One region of the Ewingella sp. S1.OA.A_B6 genome, then DNA from elsewhere that is predicted to be linked to it. Evidence: predicted binding sites of a transcription regulator. Region 1 holds the regulator's gene; each other region holds the start of a gene.
The links. Region 1 encodes CRP, which controls carbon source genes, mostly activating them, when cyclic AMP is high. Its sites were predicted from a motif close to ATGTGANNNNNNTCACAT; they were not measured.
Positions count from the first base shown of each region.

Region 2: serC (3-phosphoserine/phosphohydroxythreonine transaminase) is a predicted target of CRP. The motif match lies at 1,573-1,590, and genes of this name have one in related genera.
Region 3: yrbN (protein YrbN) is a predicted target of CRP. The motif match lies at 5,279-5,296, and genes of this name have one in related genera.

Region 1 covers NZ_JBLJFK010000009.1:10,559-17,962, reverse strand. The annotation lists gene argD (bifunctional acetylornithine/succinyldiaminopimelate transaminase) at 1-906, shown strand, start outside; gene crp (cAMP-activated global transcriptional regulator CRP) at 969-1,601, opposite strand; gene ACMV8I_RS15740 (OsmC family protein) at 1,963-2,370, shown strand; gene ACMV8I_RS15735 (phosphoribulokinase) at 2,411-3,280, opposite strand; gene ACMV8I_RS15730 (YheU family protein) at 3,426-3,674, opposite strand; gene ACMV8I_RS15725 (hydrolase) at 3,688-4,662, opposite strand; gene ACMV8I_RS15720 (LysE family translocator) at 4,761-5,363, shown strand; gene ACMV8I_RS15715 (ABC transporter ATP-binding protein) at 5,422-7,338, opposite strand.
Region 2 covers NZ_JBLJFK010000001.1:1,700,702-1,708,105, forward strand. The annotation lists gene aroA (3-phosphoshikimate 1-carboxyvinyltransferase) at 1-303, opposite strand, end outside; gene serC (3-phosphoserine/phosphohydroxythreonine transaminase) at 396-1,481, opposite strand; gene ycaO (30S ribosomal protein S12 methylthiotransferase accessory factor YcaO) at 1,672-3,435, shown strand; gene focA (formate transporter FocA) at 3,721-4,578, shown strand; gene pflB (formate C-acetyltransferase) at 4,654-6,936, shown strand; gene pflA (pyruvate formate lyase 1-activating protein) at 7,240-7,404, shown strand, end outside.
Region 3 covers NZ_JBLJFK010000003.1:185,192-192,595, forward strand. The annotation lists gene ACMV8I_RS10610 (ABC transporter permease) at 1-831, opposite strand, end outside; gene ACMV8I_RS10615 (HlyD family secretion protein) at 837-1,808, opposite strand; gene ACMV8I_RS10620 (luciferase-like monooxygenase) at 2,153-3,178, shown strand; gene ACMV8I_RS10625 (DEAD/DEAH family ATP-dependent RNA helicase) at 3,283-5,202, opposite strand; gene yrbN (protein YrbN) at 5,192-5,272, opposite strand; gene nlpI (lipoprotein NlpI) at 5,388-6,272, opposite strand; gene pnp (polyribonucleotide nucleotidyltransferase) at 6,405-7,404, opposite strand, start outside.

The sequences.
Region 1 (7,404 bases):
AACTCAGGAGCAGAAGCCAACGAAGCCGCTTTCAAGCTGGCGCGCTATTATGCCTCGCACCGCCACAGCCCGTACAAAAGCAAAATCATTGCCTTCCATAATGCATTTCATGGCCGCACGTTGTTTACGGTTTCCGTGGGTGGCCAGCCTAAATATTCAGACGGCTTCGGCCCGAAACCGGCTGACATCGTGCATGTACCGTTCAACGATCTCGACGCGGTGAAAGCTGTCATTGATGATCACACCTGCGCCATTGTGGTTGAACCGGTCCAGGGCGAAGGCGGTGTTACGCCAGCCACTCAGGCATTCTTGCAAGGTTTGCGCGATTTGTGCGATGAGCATCAGGCTTTGCTGGTGTTTGACGAAGTGCAGAGCGGCATGGGACGTAGCGGTAAGCTGTTCAGCTACATGAATTACGGCGTTACCCCGGACATTCTGACCGCGGCCAAAGCGCTCGGCGGCGGTTTCCCGGTCAGCGCCATGTTGGCGACGGAAGACGTGGCCTCGGTGATGGAACCCGGCAAGCATGGCACCACCTACGGCGGAAACCCGTTAGCGTGTGCCGTCGCTGAAGCTGCGCTGGATATCATCAACACGCCAGAGGTTCTGGCTGGCATCGGCGAGCGCCGCGCGGCATTTATTCAGGCATTGGAAGCGATTAATCAGAAATACTGCGTATTCAAAGAATTCCGTGGTCAGGGGTTATTGATTGGTGCTGAGTTATCTGACGCCTATAAAAACCGCGCCAGTGAGTTCCATAAAGCCGCTGCCGACTGCGGCCTGATGATGTTGGTGGCAGGCCCTAACGTCATGCGGTTTGCGCCATCCCTGGTGATTGAGTTCGCAGACATCAGCGAGGGGATGAATCGCTTTGAGGAAGCCATTGGGAAAGTGTTGAGCGCTTGAGGTTTCCCTATTCTCCAATAAAAACGGCGCGACAGTTGCCTGTCGCGCCGTTTTTCAGGGAATCAACGGGTGCCGTAAACGACAATCGTTTTACCGTGAGCGGAGATCAAACTCTGATCTTCCAGCATCTTGAGGATACGGCCAACCGTCTCGCGTGAACAGCCGACGATTTGACCAATTTCCTGACGGGTTATTTTGATCTGCATACCATCCGGGTGGGTCATCGCATCCGGCTGTTTTGCCAGACTCAGCAAAGTTTGCGCGATACGGCCCGTCACGTCGAGGAAGGCGAGGTTACCCACTTTCTCCGAAGTCACTTGCAACCGAGTCGCCATCTGAGCAGAAAGACGCATCAGAATGTCTGGATTAACCTGAATTAACTGGCGGAATTTTTTATAAGAGATTTCAGCCACTTCGCAAGCAGATTTAGCACGAACCCATGCACTACGCTCCTGGCCTTCTTCGAAGAGTCCCAGCTCGCCGATGAAGTCACCTTGGTTCAGGTAGGAAAGTATCATCTCTTTGCCTTCTTCATCTTTAATCAGGACGGCAACCGACCCTTTCACGATGTAGTAGAGCGTTTCGGCTTTTTCACCTTGGTGAATCAGCGTACTTTTGGACGGATATTTATGTATATGACAGTGAGACAGGAACCATTCGAGAGTAGGGTCTGTTTGTGGCTTGCCGAGAACCATTAGTTATTATCCTCTGTTATTATCGCTGCCCAAAATCACAGGGCTCAGAGTTCCCTGTACGGCGTCTTAAAAATGCGCGCCCTTTTAGCATAAGAACTGTCCAGTAATGCTGCAAGCGGGAGTCGGAGTGTAACAGCGTTATAAATGTTGTTAACACCGTGGTTTCATATGAAAACCACAAACCCATCACCGCAATTTACTGAAAAGTATGTATCGGCTCTGTTTGTAGCACAGGTTTGAGCGAGTGTCTTCTGTTGTCTCGCTTCAGCATGATGGCGATCGGGTTACGTTGCTGGTTTTTTCCTAAAAGGGTAGTCTGAGAAGAATTCAGTTTAAATGAAAGCAGCGGGAGTAAGGCATTATGCAGGCACGCGTAAAGTGGGTAGAAGGGCTGACGTTTTTGGGTGAATCTGCGTCAGGTCACCAGGTTTTAATGGACGGTAACGCGGGCGATAAAGCCCCAAGCCCGATGGAGATGTTGCTGATGTCGATGGGCGGTTGCAGCGCCATCGACGTAGTGTCTATCTTGCAAAAGGGCCGCAACGATGTGCAGAACTGCGAAGTCAAACTGACGTCTGAACGCCGTGAGGAAGCACCGAGGCTGTTCACTCATATCAACCTGCACTTTATTGTCACCGGAAAAGAGTTGTCAGATAAAGTGGTTGAGCGCGCGGTGTCCTTGTCGGCTGAAAAATACTGTTCGGTATCTCTGATGCTGGGTAAAGCCGCCTCCATCACTCATAGCTTTGAAGTGGTTGAGCCGGAGTGAGTGACTAAATGCCGCAGTGCTTAGGCGTGCGGCATCTTCCTCACTTAATCTTCTTCCCTTCCATCAGGCGCTGCACCAGTGGTGCCATAATCAGCTCCATCGCCAGCCCCATTTTACCGCCCGGCACCACCAGCGTATTGATGTGCGAGATAAACGAACCTTGCAGCATCGCCAGCAGATAAGGAAAATCTATATCGTCCAGCCCGCGAAAGTGAATCACTACAAAGCTTTCATCCAGTGAAGGGATGGCCTTGGCAGCGAACGGGTTGGAGGTGTCTACCGTCGGTACGCGCTGGAAGTTGATGTGCGTGCGGGAGAACTGTGGGGTGATGTAGTTGATGTAGTCATCCATTGAACGCACCACTGAATCCATGACTGCTTCACGCGAATGGCCCCGTTCACCGGTGTCACGTACCAGTTTCTGGATCCACTCGAGGTTAACAATCGGCACCACGCCGACCAGCAAATCTACCTGAGAGGCGACATCGATTTTGTCGGTCACTACGCCGCCGTGCAGTCCTTCATAGAATAATACGTCGGTCGGTTCTTCCAGTGCCTCCCACGGCGTAAAGGTGCCCGGCACCTGATTATAAGGAACCGCTTCGTCATAAGTATGTAAGTATTTACGGGAACGGCCACTGCCATTTTCACCATACTCTTTGAAGCTTTGTTCCAGTAAACCAAAGTCATTGGCTTCCGGGCCGAAATAGCTGATGTGGCGGCCCAGATCACGAGCTTTACGGATTGCTGCGTCCATTTCCGGGCGGGTAAAGTGGTGAAAACTGTCGCCTTCCAGTTCAGCAGAGCGTAGGCCAAGCTGTTGGAATATCTTACGAAACGCCAGGCTAGTGGTGGTAGTGCCTGCACCGCTCGAACCGGTGACAGCAATCACGGGATGTTTGGCTGACATAGGGCTGATGACTCCATAGTAATGGTGACGCTACTGCGCCCAAAAGTCGTGACAAAATCGAGGCATAATTAATCTATTAACTAACATATTTATTCATTCGATTACAAATCAAACGCGGCTTGTCGCGTTGCTGTTTATCTTTGTTTCAGTTCCAGTCGTTCTGGCGTTCTTCCTCTCCCGCCCGGAATTGGCTGCGGGGCATGATGTTCAGTGTTTCGTGCAGTTCGGACCATACCAGCAGGATATCGCCACTTTTCAGCTGGCGGCGTACATCTTCCACTTTCTGCTCGAGTGAACGCTCCTGCTCGCCGTAGTCAGTACCTTCGCGCAGTACGAAAGCTTCAATCACGCTGGTTAGGATCTCAGTATCCAGTTCTTGCCAGGGAATAATCACAACTCAAATTCCTTTAATTCTTTAAATAGGGTGCTATCCAGGCCGGAATGCGCTGTTCCAGCCACATTTTCGGGTTACGCAGGTTACCGGAGACAAACCCGACATGGCCGCCGTGTTCGGTTAATTGATACTCGATGCCTGGCGGTAAATCAGCGAGAGAGGGGATGACTTCCGGGGTCATAAAGGGATCATCTTTGGCATGAATGATCAGCAGCGGAATGCGCACTTGCGCCAGCATAGGGAGTCCGCTGCAACGGCGGTAGTAATCCAGCGCATCGGCAAAACCGTGGGCCCTGGACGTGATGGCGTCGTCGAATTCACGAATGCGTCGCATCGATTTTAGTTGTTGTAGCGTGACTGGCAGCGTCCCCGGGTACTTCTCCAGTTTCCGCGAGGCATTTAGTTTAAGCTGATCCAACAGGTAGCGCTGATAAATACGCGATACACCGCGCTCCAGCCGGTCAGCGCAAGGTTCCAGCATCAGCGGTGCGGACACCACGACCGCTGCTTTGAGCGTGCAGTTTGTCCCTTCCTGCCCAAGATAGCAGGCTAACATGTTACCTCCGAGCGACACGCCGACCGCACCGGTTGGCACGGCGCCGTGAGTATCATTCAGCCAATTGAGAAAGAACCGTGCGTCTTCGGTTTCACCGGAGTGATAAATGCGTTGCATTTTGTTTGGCTCACCGCTACAACCGCGAAAATGCATCACTACACCGAGCCAACCCTGTTCGCGCCAGGCATGCAGCAGACCGTGAGCATAAGGGCTGTAGAAATTGCCCTCCAGACCATGGAATAGCACCATGCGCGGTTTATGCTCCGCCTGCGCCGGGTCTTCGCTCCAGGCTAAATCGATGAAATCTCCATCTGGGGTATCCAGCCGCTGCCAGTGCGGTTGCAGCATCATGTGCCGGCGTACCAGCCGCGGCAGCAGCGTTTGCAGATGCGGATTACTGGCTCCGCGCAGAGGGCGAAAGGATTCATGCATAAGATGAATAATTTTCTCGTCAGGGGCCTTGTGCGATCAATATCACACTGATAGCTTCAATCCTATCGCACATTCTTCGGGTCGGAGTACCCAAATAAATGGAACTTAGCTTATTTTTATCGATGCTCGGTTTTTTGTGGGTTGCTGCTATCACGCCGGGCCCGAACAATATGTTACTCACCACTTCTGGTGCTAATTTCGGTTTTCTCCGTTCTATCTGGTTGCTCGTCGGTATTATGCTCGGCATGCAAAGCATGGTGTTGCTGGTGGCATTTGGCGTAGGCAGTCTGATTACGGTCTACCCGGCGTTGCACCTATTTCTTAAAATTGCGGGTAGTTTGTACTTGTTGTGGCTCGCGTGGAAGATTGCCACCTCAGCGTATGAAAAGCTGGACGTCGGTGCTGCGCCGCCAAAACCGCTGCGCTGGTATCAGGGCTGGTTATTACAGTTTCTCAACCCCAAAGCCTGGCTGATGGGTCTTGGCGCGGTGGCCAGTTTTAGTCTGGCGGGCACGGGTTATAACCACTCCATCGCCGCCATAAGTTTGGGGGTGTTTATCGTCAATCTGATTTCCGGCATTATCTGGCTGGGATTCGGTACGGTGATTGGCCGCCTGTTGAGCAGTCGCCGTGCCTGGTATACTTTTAATGTGTCCATGGGCTTGTTAACCGCAGCCTGTGTATTACTCATTTGGCACTGATTTTTCAGATAAAAAAGGAGCCTTATGCGGCTCCTTCAGAACATCGATTTAAAAAACATCAACTCTCTACATCAAACGTTTTCGCTAACTCTTCCAGCTGTTCCTGGGCGTCGAGCCACGTCATTTCGGTGTCGTCGAGTGCGCCTCTGACCTTAATCTGCTGTTGCAGGCATTCAGTCAGTTCGGCTTTGCGGCTGATGTCGTAAAGGGCAGAGTCGGCCAGCTTTGCTTCAATGGCGGTCAGCTCTTTGGTCAGCTTCTCCATCCTGGATTCCAGCGTGGTGATCTGCTTACGCAGGGGCTGGGTTTGATTGCGAAAATCGGCCTCGCGGCGTTTCTGATCTTTACGCGACTGGGCACTGTTTATGCCGTCCTTTAACGGCGCTTCCTGCTGACTTTCCTGACGCTGAATATCCACCAGCCATTGCTGGTAATCCTCCAAATCGCCGTCGAATTGCTCCACTTTACCGCCGTGAACCAGATACAGGTCATCGGTGGTGGATCGCAGTAAGTGGCGGTCATGCGAGACGACAACCATGGCACCCTCGAAGTCGATCAGCGCTTCGGTCAGTGCCTGGCGCATATCGAGATCGAGATGGTTGGTCGGTTCATCGAGCAGCAGCAGGTTAGGGCGCTGCCAAACGATCAGCGCCAGCACCAGACGGGCTTTTTCACCGCCGGAGAAGCGTTCGGTTGGGTCGGTGACTTTGTCGCCGTGGAAGCCGAAACCGCCAAGGTAGTCACGCAGTTGCTGTTCGGTCTCTTTACTTGCCAGACGTACCAGATGCTGCAGCGGTGAGTCTTCTGCCCGCAGGAACTCGAGCTGATGCTGAGCGAAGTAACCCAGTTTGACGCCTTTCGCCAAGCCGATGTCACCCTTGAGCGGCGGCATAGTCCCCGCCAGCAATTTGATCAGCGTAGATTTACCCGCACCGTTACGGCCCAGCAAACCAATACGCGATCCTGGCACCAGATTGAGCTTGATCGAGTCGAGAATGGTGTTGTCACCATAACCGGCGCTGACTTTTTCCATTCGCAGCAGCGGGTCGGGCAAGCTTTCCGGCGAGCGGAAGCTAAATTGAAAAGGATTGTCGACGTGTGCCGGAGCAATCAATTCCATACGTTCGAGCGTTTTTATTCGGCTCTGCGCCTGTTTGGCTTTGGTTGCTTGCGCGCGAAAACGATCGATATAACTTTGCAGATGTGCCACTTTTTCTTGCTGGCTTTCAAACAGTGATTGTTGTTGCGACAGCTTGGTCGCACGCTGGCGTTCAAACGACGAATAATTTCCGGTGTACTCGTTCAGCGTCTGCTGTTCGATATGCAGGATTTTATCGATAATCGGGTCAAGGAAGTCACGGTCATGGGAGATAAGCACCAAGGTGCCGGTGTAGCTTTTCAGCCACTTCTCCAGCCAGATAACTGCATCCAAATCAAGGTGGTTGGTCGGTTCATCCAGCAGGAGTAAATCAGAGCGGCAAATCAATGCCTGAGCCAGGTTAAGGCGCATGCGCCAGCCGCCGGAGAAGGATTTTACTGGTTGCTGCAACTGGTTCTGGGTGAAGCCGAGGCCGCTAAGTAGGCTGGCAGCGCGAGCCGGAATGGTCCAGGCCTGAATGGCATCAAGCTTGCCGTGAACGAGCGCGATGGCATGCCCATCGTCACGATCGTTGGCGGACTGTAATTCGGACTCCAACTGACGAAATTCCCGGTCGCCATCGATAACATATTCAATGGCAGGCATGTCTAGCGCAGGCGTTTCCTGATTGACCCAAGCTAAAGCCCAGTTATTCGGAAACGTCAGGTTGCCGGCATCGGCACTCATTTCGTTTTTCAGCAGTGATATTAGCGTGGATTTACCACAGCCGTTTTTGCCGACCAGGCCGACTTTCTGGCCTGGGTTAATCGTCGCTGACGCGTTGTCCAGCAGAACGTTGGTACCGCGTCGGATTTGTAATGAGGAGAAAACAATCATAAAGCGCCGTGTTGAGAGTATGTTAAATTGTCATCTAAATTCGAGATGATTTATGCGGTTTCTGCA
Region 2 (7,404 bases), on a different contig from region 1:
GGGTCGCATAGCGGTGCCAGCATTACCCAGAAAAAGCTCCAGGAACTTTGATGGCTTAAAAGCGCCAGCAAGGCCATCGATATCACAGTGCGTGCGGTCAGCAGACAGACGATAGGTGACGCCCAGTTGAGTAAGGGCATTTAACATATGGCTGACGTCATCGCTGTCCAACAGGTTATTCAGGCGAGTCGTCCCCTGTGCAAAAGCAGCCAGTAAAAGTGCCCGATTGGAAACACTTTTTGAGCCAGGCAAATTGATAGTGCCGTTAACCAGTGCAACGGGTTGTAATGTCAGGGATTCCACGCTTTCTCCATTTCCTTTTATTCATAATATGACCCCAAATTTCCGTCCGCGGTCATTTTTAAATCATGCTTAGCCAGCCATTTCGGCACACATTAACCGTGGCGTTTTTCGAAGTCAGCCATAAAATCAGTCAGTGCTTTAACGCCTTCGATTGGCATTGCATTGTAAATCGACGCACGCATTCCGCCGACCACACGGTGACCTTTAAGCGCATGCAGACCTACATCAAAAGATTGTTGCACGAAAAGTTTATCCAGGGATGAATCGGCCATCTGGAAAGGCACGTTCATCCACGAACGGTTAGCCGGAGTCACGTCGTTGCGGTAAAAATCGCTGTTATCAATGGCGCCATACAGCAGCTCTGCCTTCGCCTGATTACGCTTTTCCATTTCTTTTAACCCGCCCTGTTCTTTCAACCATTTAAATACCATTCCTGACAAGTACCAGGCGAAGGTAGGCGGTGTATTGAACATTGAGTCGTTTTCAGCCAACACCGTGTAATCAAGAATCGAAGGCAGTGCTTTCTGCGCTTTGCCCAGTAAATCTTCCCGTACGATAACCAGCGTCAGGCCCGCAGGGCCGATATTTTTCTGTGCGCCAGCATAAATCACACCGAAGCGACTGACATCTACAGGGCGAGATAAAATAGAAGACGAATAGTCGGCGATGACAATCTTATCGCCAAAATTGGGTTCTTCATTGATGGCTACGCCATCAATGGTTTCATTTGGGCAGTAATGCACATAGGCGGCATCAGCATTCAGCGCCCACTGGCTCATCGGCAAGATGCCGCGCTTGCCATCAACGGTGGTGGTCACATCGATAACATTCGGGGTGCAATATTTTTGGGCTTCGTTGACTGCACTATGTGCCCAATAGCCACCATCGATATAATCCGCAGTGGTTTTGTCGCCGAGTAAATTCATAGGCACTGCAGCAAATTGCGCCCGCGCGCCACCGTGACAGAATAAGACTTTATAGTTGGGAGGGATATTCATCAGGTCGCGAATATCACGCTCGGACTCTTCTGCAACTTGAATAAACTCCTTACTGCGGTGGCTGATTTCCATTACAGAAGTACCCAGACCATGCCAGTTACACAGTTCTTGTTCCGCACGACGTAACACTTCTGCCGGGATCATTGCCGGACCTGCACTAAAATTATAAACCTGAGTCATTTCCCCTCACCACTCCGTTGAGACAACTATAGAGATAACCAATTTACCGGTTTTATCATTCGAGACAAGCAGTGTGCAACGGTTATTCGTAACGGGAGCAAGATCACATTGTGGTCACTGCGTTATCGGTTGCCTGTAGCCTAAAATCCCGTATGATTGCGCGTTTTTAGAACGCTCAAAAGTGAACTCAATGATCCAAACCTTCATTACCGGCAAAGACGCGGCGCTGGAAGATTCAATTTCCCGTTTCCAACAAAAACTGACTGACCTCGGTTTCAACATTGAGGAAGCTTCCTGGCTGAATCCGATCCCTAACGTCTGGTCTGTGCATATCCGCGATCGCGACTGCCCGTTGTGCTTTACCAATGGCAAAGGTGCCAGCAAAAAAGCGGCGTTGGCTTCTGCGCTGGGTGAGTATTTTGAGCGTCTATCGACCAACTATTTCTTCGCCGACTTCTATCTGGGCAAAGAGATTGCTAATGGCGATTTTGTGCATTACCCGAACGAAAAATGGTTTCCAATTCCGGCTAACAACACTCTGCCAGCAGGTATTCTGGATGAGCGTCTGCACGATTTTTATGATACCGATAAAGAGCTAACCGGCAGTGATCTCATCGACCTGCAATCTGGCAATCCAGACCGTGGGATCTGTGCACTGCCTTTTACCCGTCAGTCGGATCTGCAAACTGTTTATATTCCGATGAACATCATCGGTAACTTATACGTATCTAACGGCATGTCAGCTGGGAATACTGCCAACGAGGCTCGCGTTCAGGGACTTTCCGAAGTGTTCGAGCGCTACGTGAAAAACCGTATCATTGCTGAATCTATCAGCCTGCCAGAAATCCCAGCCGATGTGCTGGCTCGTTATCCTGGCGTGGTTGAAGCCATTGCTAAACTGGAGGATGAGGGCTTCCCTATCCTCTCTTATGACGCTTCACTCGGCGGTAACTACCCGGTCATCTGCGTGGTGTTGTTCAATCCAGCCAATGGCACCTGTTTTGCGTCCTTCGGCGCGCACCCTGATTTCGGCGTAGCGCTGGAGCGCACCGTAACCGAACTGTTGCAGGGTCGCAGTCTGAAAGATCTGGACGTTTTCACCGCGCCAACCTTTGATGATGAAGAAGTCGCAGAACATGCAAATCTGGAAACTCACTTCATCGATTCCAGCGGTTTAATCTCCTGGGATATGTTCAAACAGGATGCTGACTATCCGTTTGCCGACTGGAGCTTCAGCGGTACCACGGAACAAGAGTTTGCCACGCTGATGGCTATTTTTGATCAAGAAGACGCCGAAGTTTACATCGCTGACTATGAGCATCTGGATGTTTATGCTTGCCGCATTATCGTTCCGGGTATGTCTGATATTTATCCTGCGGAAGATTTGCTGCTAGCCAATAACACCATGGGGGCTCATCTGCGTGAGCAATTGCTGGCATTGCCGGGCAGCGATTTGCCGAAGGAAGCCTATCTGGAAATGATCACCCAACTCGATGACGAGGGTCTGGATGACTTTACCCGCGTGCGCGAGTTACTCGGTATCGCCAGCGGGAAAGACAATGGCTGGTATACGCTGCGCGTAGGTGAGCTGAAATCCATGCTGGCTTTGGCTGGTGGTGATATGGATCAGGCACTGATCTGGGCTGAGTGGGCACATGAGTTTAACTCTTCCGTCTACAGCGACGAGCGCAATAACTATTACCGTTGCCTGCAGACCCTACTGCAACTCGCTCTGGAAGAGGATCGTATCCCGTCTCAGTACTATGGCGCTTTCGTCAAAATGTACGGTCAGGATGCAGTAGACCGTGCTTCAGCAGCGATAAGCGGCGAAGAACGTTTCCACAGTCTGTTTGCTGTAGAGACCGACCTTCGTGCCCTGCCGGCTCATCAGGGATTGCTGGCGGCTTATGAGAAGCTACAAGTCGCTAAACGTCGCCATTGGTCAAAAGTCTGACTTAAGGCTCTTGACCCACGTTGAATGATTAAACCGGTAGCTCCGCGGCTACCGGTTTTTTATTAACATAAATCTTATGTATTCCATCAATTCATTCAACTTTAATTGCAATATTTAAAATATTTTTATACCATATATTTCAATGATATAACCAATTAACTACTCCTTTGGTATGAAGGCAATCCCCTCCTAAACCCGTCCCTTATGATCCATATCAATTTTTACATTATACTGCTTTGCTAGTATCTCGTTGTGCAGTAGATACCCCTTAAAGAGAGAGTTACAGTGAAAGCTGACAACCCATTCAATTTATTGTTACCCGCAGCTACAGCGAAAGTTGCCGAAGATGCAGGTGTTTATAAAGCCACGAAACAACCGCTGAAAACCTTTTATTTAGCGATCACTGCTGGCGTATTTATTTCCATTGCGTTTGTTTTCTATATCACGTCAACCACCGGTACTGCCGCCGTTCCCTTTGGCCTTGCAAAAATGGTTGGGGGCATTAGCTTCTCACTCGGCTTAATGTTGGTCGTCGTTTGTGGTGCTGACCTTTTCACCTCGACTGTACTCATCGTTATTGCCAAGGCCAGTGGCCGGATAAGCTGGGGTCAATTAGCCTGTAACTGGATCAACGTCTACATAGGTAACTTAATTGGCGCACTGTTTTTTGTCGCACTGATTTGGTTTTCTGGCGAACATATGGTCGATAATGGGCTGTGGGGGTTGAATGTCTTACAAACCGCAGACCACAAAATGCATCACACTTTTGTTGAAGCTGTGTGTCTGGGCATTCTGGCTAATCTGATGGTCTGTCTGGCAGTATGGATGAGTTACTCTGGCCGCAGTCTGATGGACAAAATGTTTGCCATGATCCTCCCCGTCGCCATGTTTGTTGCCAGCGGATTTGAGCACAGCATTGCCAACATGTTTATGATTCCACTGGGTATTGTCATCAAGAACTTTGCATCTCCTGAGTTCTGGCATGCCGTTGGGACCACACCAGCACAATTCGCAGAACTGAATATCAGTAATTTTATCATCGACAACCTGATCCCCGTCACTATCGGGAACATCATTGGTGGCGGTCTGATGGTAGGGTTAACGTACTGGGTAATATATCTCCGCGATGAGCAGCATCACTAAGTACTGTGGAATGCTTGTTACGACAGGTTTACAAACCGATTTTTAAAGAAAGCCAAATTAGAAGGTAGGTGCATAATGTCCAAGCTCAATGAAAAATTGACCAACGCATGGCAAGGTTTTAGTGCTGGCGACTGGCAGACTGAAGTTAATGTTCGTGACTTCATCCAGAAGAACTACACCCCGTATGAAGGTGACGAGTCCTTCCTGGCCGGTGCGACCAAAGCGACTTCTACGCTGTGGGATAAAGTAATGGAAGGCATCAAACTGGAAAACAGCACTCATGCTCCAGTTGATTTTGATACCGACGTTGCTGCAACCATCACCTCTCATGATGCGGGCTACATCAACAAGTCCCTCGAAACTATCGTGGGCCTGCAAACTGATGCACCATTGAAACGCGCCCTGATCCCGTTCGGCGGCATCAAGATGGTTGAAGGTTCATGTAAGGTTTATGGCCGTGAACTGGACCCAGCGCTGAAAAAAATCTTCACCGAATACCGTAAAACCCATAATCAGGGCGTATTCGATGTATATACCAAAGACATCCTGAACTGCCGTAAATCCGGTGTTCTGACCGGTCTGCCAGATGCTTATGGTCGTGGCCGTATCATCGGTGACTACCGTCGCATCGCGCTGTACGGTATTGATTTCCTGATGGCTGACAAATATAAGCAATTCCTGTCACTGCAAGATGATATGGAAAATGGCGTAAACCTGGAAATGACCATCCAGTTACGCGAAGAGATCTCAGAACAATACCGTGCCCTCGGCCAGATGAAGGAAATGGCGGCTAAATACGGCTGCGACATTTCTGCACCCGCTAATACCGCACAGGAAGCTGTTCAGTGGACTTACTTTGGCTACCTGGCTGCGGTGAAATCTCAGAACGGCGCTGCAATGTCATTCGGACGTGTATCTACCTTCCTTGATGCATTCATCGAACGTGATATCAAAGCTGGCAAACTGACTGAAGAAGCGGCTCAGGAACTGATTGACCACTTGGTTATGAAACTGCGTATGGTCCGTTTCCTGCGTACTCCTGAGTATGATGAGCTGTTCTCCGGTGACCCAATCTGGGCAACTGAATCTCTGGCAGGTATGGGCGTTGATGGCCGTACTTTGGTTACCAAAAACAGCTTCCGCTTCCTGAATACCCTGTACACCATGGGGCCTTCACCAGAGCCGAACATGACCATTCTGTGGTCAGAAAAACTGCCATTGAACTTCAAAAAATACGCAGCCAAAGTGTCTATCGATACCTCATCTGTTCAGTATGAAAACGATGACCTGATGCGTCCTGACTTCAACAATGATGACTACGCAATTGCTTGCTGCGTGAGCCCGATGATTGTTGGTAAACAAATGCAGTTCTTCGGCGCGCGTGCCAACCTGGCGAAAACCATGTTGTATGCAATCAACGGCGGCGTTGACGAAAAAATGAAAATCCAGATTGGCCCAAAAGAAGCGCCAATGATGGATACCGTGCTGGACTATGACAAAGTTATGGAACGCATGGATCACTTCATGGACTGGCTGGCTAAACAGTACGTCACTGCACTGAACGTCATTCACTATATGCACGATAAATACAGCTATGAAGCTGCGTTGATGGCGCTGCATGACCGTGATGTTTATCGCACTATGGCGTGCGGTATCGCAGGTCTGTCTGTTGCAGCTGACTCCCTGTCTGCTATCAAATATGCGAAAGTGAGCACCATTCGTGACGAAGACGGCCTGGCGGTTGACTTTAAAATCGAAGGTGAATACCCGCAATTCGGTAACAATGATTCACGCGTAGATGACATTGCCTGTGACCTGGTAGAACGTTTCATGAAGAAAATTCAGAAACTGCGAACCTACCGTGGCGCTGTGGCAACTCAGTCTGTTCTTACCATCACGTCTAACGTGGTTTACGGTAAGAAAACGGGTAACACCCCAGACGGCCGTCGTGCTGGCGCACCATTTGGCCCAGGCGCTAACCCAATGCACGGTCGTGACCAGAAAGGCGCCGTTGCCTCTCTGACTTCCGTTGCAAAACTTCCATTTGCTTATGCGAAAGACGGTATCTCTTACACTTTCTCCATCGTGCCAAACGCACTGGGTAAAGATGATGACATTCGTAAAGCTAACCTTGCGGGTCTGATGGATGGTTACTTCCATCACGAAGCGGATATCGAAGGCGGCCAGCACCTTAACGTCAACGTGATGAACCGTGAAATGCTGTTAGAAGCAATGGAAAACCCGGAAAAATACCCACAACTGACCATCCGTGTTTCTGGTTACGCAGTGCGTTTCAACTCGCTGACTAAAGAGCAACAGCAAGACGTAGTAACACGTACTTTCACCAAAACGCTGTAAGTACCTAAGCCCGCAGTAAACAGGCATAGAACTAAGGCTCCACACCTGTGGAGCCTTTATTTCATCTACGCGGGGCTATCAGATACTCTGTTTTGCCAGGCGTCTCCCGCTGGTGGATCTCTGGCACAGCAGTTCCGCAAAGCTGTTAGAATCAACCGTACTGTTTGTCTGTTATTATTAGCAGGTAATCACCAACGGATACCCAAAAGCGATTAAGGGGTCACGTTCAGTTTATCTCTGCCAGGCCAGCATCAGCGCATTTTAGACTGCAACTTATTGGTCAATATTGGAGAAAAACCCGTAATGTCAGTTCAAGGTCGTATCCACTCTTATGAGTCCTGTGGCACGGTAGATGGCCCGGGTATACGTTTTATTGTTTTCTTCCAGGGCTGCCTGATGCGTTGCATGTATTGTCATAATCGCGATACCTGGGATACGCACGGTGGTAAAGAGATCAATGTCGACGAT
Region 3 (7,404 bases), on a different contig from region 1:
GCTCTGCGCGGCGATCACATAAAAGAAGCTGATCAAAACCATAAATAACGGATCACCGCTGACGCGTGCATCAAAGAAGCCAACCAGCATGGCGATTTCTACCATCAGTAAGGTGGTAAAACACAACGTATAAGGTGCCAGCTTTCCCAGCAGCGCGAAGGTAAATGAAGGTGCCGCCAGCAGCGACTGGCTTCGGGCCATCACGTAGATCATGCAGGTAACGGTAAAGAGTTGGATCAGGTGGATCGTGGCGGCAAATTGTTGGTAATAAATGTAGCTGCCACTGGCGTTGAACAGGCTGCCATAAGAGAGCTCGACGCTGGCCAGAGGCGGCACGTTTTTACCGATTGCATTAGCAATGATTGAACGATATTGAGTGTTGAGTTCAGTGATAAGTCCGCTAAAGTCCTGCGTTGAATAGAGTCCGGCTCCGTAAAACAGCGCGTTGTAATAGAGCACTACGCTGGGCTGTTTGCCAGCGAGGGCATCAGCTTCAAAGTCTGGCGGAATGTAGAGCAGCGCGTAATCCTGCGCGGTACGCAGCCGGTGCTCGGCTTCTTGCAAGCCACCATCAAAGGCCTGAACATGGGCGTGCGAACCGGCATCAAGTTTTCGGGTTAGGGTTTTCGACAATGTACTGTGGTCGCTATCAACTACCGAAACGGGCAGATCAAGCAGCGTTCCTTCCGAGAAGTTACTGCTGATGAGAATGAACAGCAGCAAAGGAAATATCCAGCCCAGCCAGTGGATCACCGGTTGACGAAAAGCATGATGCGTTTCGCGGGCGAAAGAACGTGAAAAGCAGCGCCAGCTGGCTTTGAGCCGGTACATTGCCACTACTCCTTCCAGTTCCACAGAGCGCTCATTCCCTGCCTTAAATTAGGAATAGGTTTGAGTGGATAGAGACGGACTTCAAACGTTTTCAGGTCAAAGTCGCCGGTGGCACGCGTGGCACGTTTAGTGGCGTAATCCCCCAGCGGAGCGATATAACGCACGTCGGCGTCGATCATCTGGTCATTCAGCGCCGGAACGCGGATCCGGACTTTGTCACCTTTGTGCACACCCGCCAGAACATCTTCCCGCAGGTTAAAAACAAAATAAGCATCTGGCAAGCGGATCAGAGTCAACAGCGGGCTGGATGCACTTTGCAACTCCCCAACTTCCGCCGGGATCGGACCCACCTCACCATCAACGGGGGCTTTCACCTGCAGGTCATCGGTCTGCACTTTGACTTCCAGCAGCTCTTCCTCAGCCTGCCGCAGTTGGGCAGCATAGCTCTCACGCTGCTCGGCGCGATCGCCGTTGATACCTTCATCCAGATTGGCTTTTGCCACTAATACCTGTTGATAGGCGCTGTCACGCGCACGACGGGAGTCTTCTAAATCTGATGCCGAGATGAAACCTTTGGTGGCCACTTTGGCGTTGCGATTATATTGATCGCGGGCATTTATGTATTCGGCCTGCGCCTGTGACAGCGTGGCCTTCAGGTTGCGAATGCTCTCTTCACGGGTACCGTTGGCCGACAAATCCAGCTGCGCTTTGGCCTGGTCGCGTGCGGCTTCCAGCGAGCGCAACTGCGCCATCAGTTCGGGGCTGTCGAGAGTGATCAGAAGCTGTCCGGCTTTAACATCATCACCGCGTTCAACATGACGTTCAATGACGCGACCTTTAGCTTTGGACGCAACAATAACCTCAGGGGCATCAACCTCACCCTGTAATAAGAGATCCTGGTTATTTGCGCGGAAAAGAACCGCCAGCGAAATGGCCACTGCGACCAGCAACAGGGTCAATAATATTCTTTTACTCATAGTATTAACTTCCTTTATCACTGCCAGCGGTAAATCTCAGCCCGACGGGGATCGGTACGGATCGTTGGCATTTCCTTTTCCATTGAGCCTGTTCCCTGCCCGCTGCTTCTTTAGGGGATGAATAAAGCGCAGGCATAATAACGGGATGCAGAGAGGCTTTTTTAACACGAAACGGCATATCCATTAAATTATAAATCAACCTGTAAATATTCGTGCAGATTCGCATTCCTGTTGCCCCAGAGCACAAATGAAGTATTCAGCTAAAGTTTATTAGGTGATACTCACCTGTATAATTAGCGGGCGAACAGGTTTGCCCCTCACCCATTAACGAGTGAGTGATAATCATGTCTGAGAAAATAACAGTCCCTCTTTCCGTGCTGGATCTGGCACCGGTACCGCAGGGTTCTTCACCGAAACAGGCTTTCCATTCTTCTCTGGAGTTAGCCCAACACGCTGAAAAGTGGGGCTATCAGCGTTATTGGATGGCAGAGCATCACAACATGACCGGTATCGCCAGTGCCGCGACTTCGGTTTTGCTTGGGTTCATTGCCGGTGGCACCAAAACGATTCGCGTGGGGTCGGGTGGCGTCATGCTGCCTAACCACTCGCCGCTGGTGATTGCGGAGCAATTCGGTACGTTGGCGACGCTCTATCCCGACCGTGTGGATCTCGGCCTTGGCCGCGCGCCAGGTACCGATCAGCGCACCATGGTAGCCCTACGTCGTCATCTTTCCGGCGAAGTAGATAACTTCCCACAGGATGTGCAGGAACTGCAGCACTATTTTGCCGATGTGCAGCCAGGTCAGCCTGTACAGGCCGTACCGGGTCAGGGTTTGCATGTGCCATTGTGGTTGCTGGGCTCAAGTCTGTACAGCGCACAGCTTGCCGCAGCTTTGGGTCTGCCATTTGCTTTTGCGTCACATTTTGCGCCAGACATGCTGTATCAGGCGCTGGCGATTTATCGCAGCCAGTTCAAGCCATCGGAACAATTGCAAAAAGCGCACGCCATGGTCTGTATCAATGCCATTGCCGCAGATACCGATGAAGAAGCCCGTCGCATGTTTACGTCCAATCAGCAGCAGTTCATCAATCTGCGTCGTGGTAATCCGGGTAAACTGCCTGCGCCCGTCGATAATATAGAAAGCCTGTGTTCTGCATCGGAACGCTTTGGTGTTGATCAGGCGCTGCGGCTGTCGGTGGTAGGCAATAAAGAGACGGTCCGGGCAGGTCTGCAAACCATACTCCGTGAAACCGAAGCGGATGAATTGATGATCAACGGCCAGATTTTCGATCAGCAGGCGCGGTTGCATTCATTCGAAATTGTCTCTCAATTGCAGAATGATTTGGTCCGGGAAGTGCGTATCGACTGATTTCGTGAACTGTTTTCATCCTGCAATGACAAATACGACAAACATAAAAAAACCCGCCGAAGCGGGTTTTTATTTATCTGTTATTAGCCTGAGCTAACGTCAGATTATGCGTCAGGAGTACGGCGTGGTGTACGACGTTCGCCAGCAGGTACAGAAGCACCGCCTTCACGACGTTCAGCAGGACGACCACGGCCACCTTCACGACGTTCGCCGCTGAAAGTACGAGGTGGAGCACCGTTACCACGGCGTTCACCGCCAGCACCTGGAGCACCAGCAGGACGTTCACGGCGTGCTGCTTGTGGCTGTGCATCGCCTAACAACTGCATGTTCATCGGCTTGTTCAGGATACGGGTGCGGGTGAAATGAGACAGAATCTCGCCCGGCATGCCTTTCGGCAACTCGATCGTTGAATGCGAAGAGAACAATTTGATGTTACCGATATAACGGCTGCTGATGTCGCCTTCGTTAGCAATTGCGCCAACGATGTGACGAACTTCAACACCGTCATCGCGACCCACTTCGATGCGATACAGTTCCATCTCACCAGCATCACGACGTTCACGACGTGGTGCACCATCACGTGAAGCTGCGCCATCACGTGCAGGACGGTCACCATCACGAGATGGACGACGGTCATTGCGGTCACCGCGATCGCTACGCTCGTCAAAATCACGACGTGGCGGACGGCTTTTGAAGGCCTGATCAGCAGGAACGATCAACGGACGTTCGCCCTGTGCCATTTTCAGCAGCGCAGCGGCCAGCGTTTCGATATCCAGCGCTTCTGCAGGTTGCATTTTTGCCAGCAGCGCACGATATTGATCCAGATCGCTGCTTTCCAGTTGTAGCTGAACTTTTGCAGCGAACTTAGCAAGACGACGCTCGCCCAGTACATCTGCAGTAGGAATTTCAACTTCTGGGATGGTCAGCTTCATGGTACGTTCAATGTTACGAAGCAGGCGACGTTCACGGTTCTCAACGAACAGCAGCGCACGGCCAGCACGACCAGCACGACCGGTACGGCCGATACGGTGAACGTAAGATTCTGAGTCCATCGGGATGTCATAGTTAACAACCAGGCTGATACGTTCTACATCAAGACCACGTGCTGCCACGTCGGTTGCGATCAGAATGTCCAGACGGCCATCTTTCAGACGTTCCAGAGTCTGCTCACGCAGGGACTGGTTCATGTCACCGTTCAGAGCTGCACTGTTGTAGCCGCTACGTTCAAGCGCTTCAGCCACTTCCAGTGTTGCGTTTTTGGTACGTACGAAAATAATCGCCGCATCAAAATCTTCAGACTCAAGGAAACGTACCAACGCTTCATTTTTACGCAGACCATGGACAGACCAGTAGCTCTGGCTGATGTCCGGACGGGTAGTTACGCTAGACTGAATGCGAACTTCCTGCGGATCTTTCATGAAACGACGGGTAATGCGACGGATAGCTTCCGGCATGGTGGCAGAGAACAGTGCGGTCTGATGATCAGCCGGGATCTGCGCCATGATGGTTTCAACGTCTTCGATGAAGCCCATACGCAGCATTTCATCGGCTTCATCCAGCACCAAACCGCTCAGGTTAGAGAGGTTCAGGGTGCCGCGTTTCAGGTGGTCCAGCAGACGGCCTGGGGTACCCACAACAATTTGTGGACCCTGACGCAGTGCGCGCAGTTGGACGTCATAGCGTTGGCCGCCGTAAAGGGCAACCACATTCACGCCATGCAAATGTTTAGCGAAATCAGTACAAGCTTCAGCAACCTGAACGGCCAGTTCACGGGTTGGAGCCAATACCAGAATCTGTGGAGCCTTCAACTCAGGCTTAATGTTGTGCAGCAGTGGCAGCGCGAAGGCCGCAGTTTTACCAGAACCGGTTTGCGCCATACCTAATACGTCACGACCGTTTAAAAGGTGTGGAATACATTCGGATTGGATCGGTGATGGTTTTTCGTAGCCCAGATCGGTCAGGGCGGCAATGATAGGAGCAGACAGCCCCAGGTCAGCAAAAGAGGTTTCAAGCTCAGTAGTCATGTACACGTGCCTCATTAATAATGGCAGCCAGTCTACATAACTCGTCGAGAAAATTTTCAGTCATTTTCATTGAAAAGTGTGAACCGGCTCAAATTAGATTATAAAACGAACAAAACAACCCTCGCCCGTTAAGGCGCTTAAAAATGGTTAAACCATGATTTAAGAAGGCTGATTGGTGTCGTCAGCTATTGCTGGTCCGATTCTGATAGGTCGTCTTGCTCTTGGCCTAATAGCGCCAATTCCAACAATGCATAGCGGTGCTCAACAAAATTATGAACGTTGTTAGCTACCGTCAGTTTGAACAGTGCCAGGGCGCTGTTCTTGTCCCCCAGACTTAGGTAATGTTTACCTAAATAGAAGTCAGTTTCACTGAGATGCTCAGCGAGCGAAGTGTTATCCGTTGCTTCCGCCTTTAGGCGTTCCATCAGCGTTGTTTCGCTGATCTTACCCAGGTAGAATTCGACGATATTCCATCCCCATTGCCCTCTGTCCGCTTTGTCATAACGCTGCTGCAGCGCTACGTCGGCATCCTTCGGATTGATTTCTCTCTCCGCAAGATAAAGCCATAAAGAACGGAAGGGATCATTTGGATCGTCTCGATAAAACGCCTGCAGATCATCCTGCGCTAACGAGAATCGGCCACCGTAATACAGTGCGATACCTCGGTTCAAACGCGCGTAGTTGTAAGTTGGATCAAGCTCTAGTACAGAATCAAACGCTTCATAGGCAGCATCGAAATTGCCTGCCTGCGTTAAGTAAATCCCCAGGTAGTTAAAAACTTCTGGCATATCAGGACGAATAGACAGCGCTTGTGAAAAATCGTTCCGCGCTAACGCTCTAAGACCCAGACTATCATACAGCACACCGCGCTCATATAATAGCTGTGCACGCTCATCGTCAGTCAGCGCTCGACTGGCAAGGATTTGTTCCATACGCGCCAAGATAACTTCCTGCTGCAACGTAGGCTGCAACGGAATAGCCAGAACTTCGTTTTTACGCCAATCATGGTTGCTGCATCCTGCCAACATAAGAGCTGTCGCAACATAACACCAGCGCAAGAAAGGCTTCATTTCTACTCCCGAAGACAAACATTGGATTAACCTCCTGTCATCCGGCTGCTTAACACAAGCGCATCCTGCGCTCATGATACGAACAGTTCCCTGCCTGATGACAGGGAACTGTAAAACTTCTGTTACAGAAATTTATTCGGCTGAAGGCTCTGCGGCTTCGCTTTGGCTTGGCGCTACGGCATCTTTCATGCTCAAGCGTACGCGACCCTGGCGATCAACCTCAACAACTTTAACCGGAACTTCCTGACCCATCTGTAGGTAATCGGTCACTTTATCAACGCGCTTGTCAGCGATTTGAGAAATATGAACCAGACCCTCTTTACCGCCGCCAATGGCAACAAATGCGCCAAAGTCTACGATGCGAGTTACTTTACCTTGATAGATACGGCCAACTTCAACTTCAGCAGTGATCTCTTCGATACGACGGATAGCGAATTTAGCTTTCTCACCGTCGGTCGCAGCGATTTTAACTGTACCATCATCTTCAATTTCAATGGTGGTGCCGGTTTCTTCGGTCAGGGCACGAATAACAGAACCACCTTTACCGATCACGTCTTTGATTTTATCTGGACTGATCTTAATGGTATGAATACGTGGTGCAAATTGAGATATATCACCACGCGGAGTGCTGATAGCCTGTTCCATCACGCCCAGAATGTGCAGACGCGCACCCTTAGCCTGATTCAGTGCAACCTGCATGATTTCGCGGGTGATGCCTTCAATTTTGATGTCCATCTGCAGCGCAGTAATACCGTCACGGCTACCGGCTACTTTAAAGTCCATGTCGCCCAGATGATCTTCGTCACCCAGAATGTCAGACAGAACGACAAAGCTCTCGCCTTCTTTAACCAGGCCCATTGCGATACCCGCGACAGCTGCTTTAATCGGCACGCCTGCATCCATCAGGGCCAGAGAAGCGCCACAAACAGAAGCCATAGAAGATGAACCGTTAGATTCGGTGATTTCAGAAACCACACGTACGGTGTACGGGAAATCTTCTGGTTTTGGCATCATGGCCAACACGCCACGTTTCGCCAGACGACCATGACCAATTTCACGGCGCTTAGGCGAACCCACCATCCCAGTTTCACCAACGGAGTATGGAGGGAAGTTGTAGTGGAACAAGAAGCTG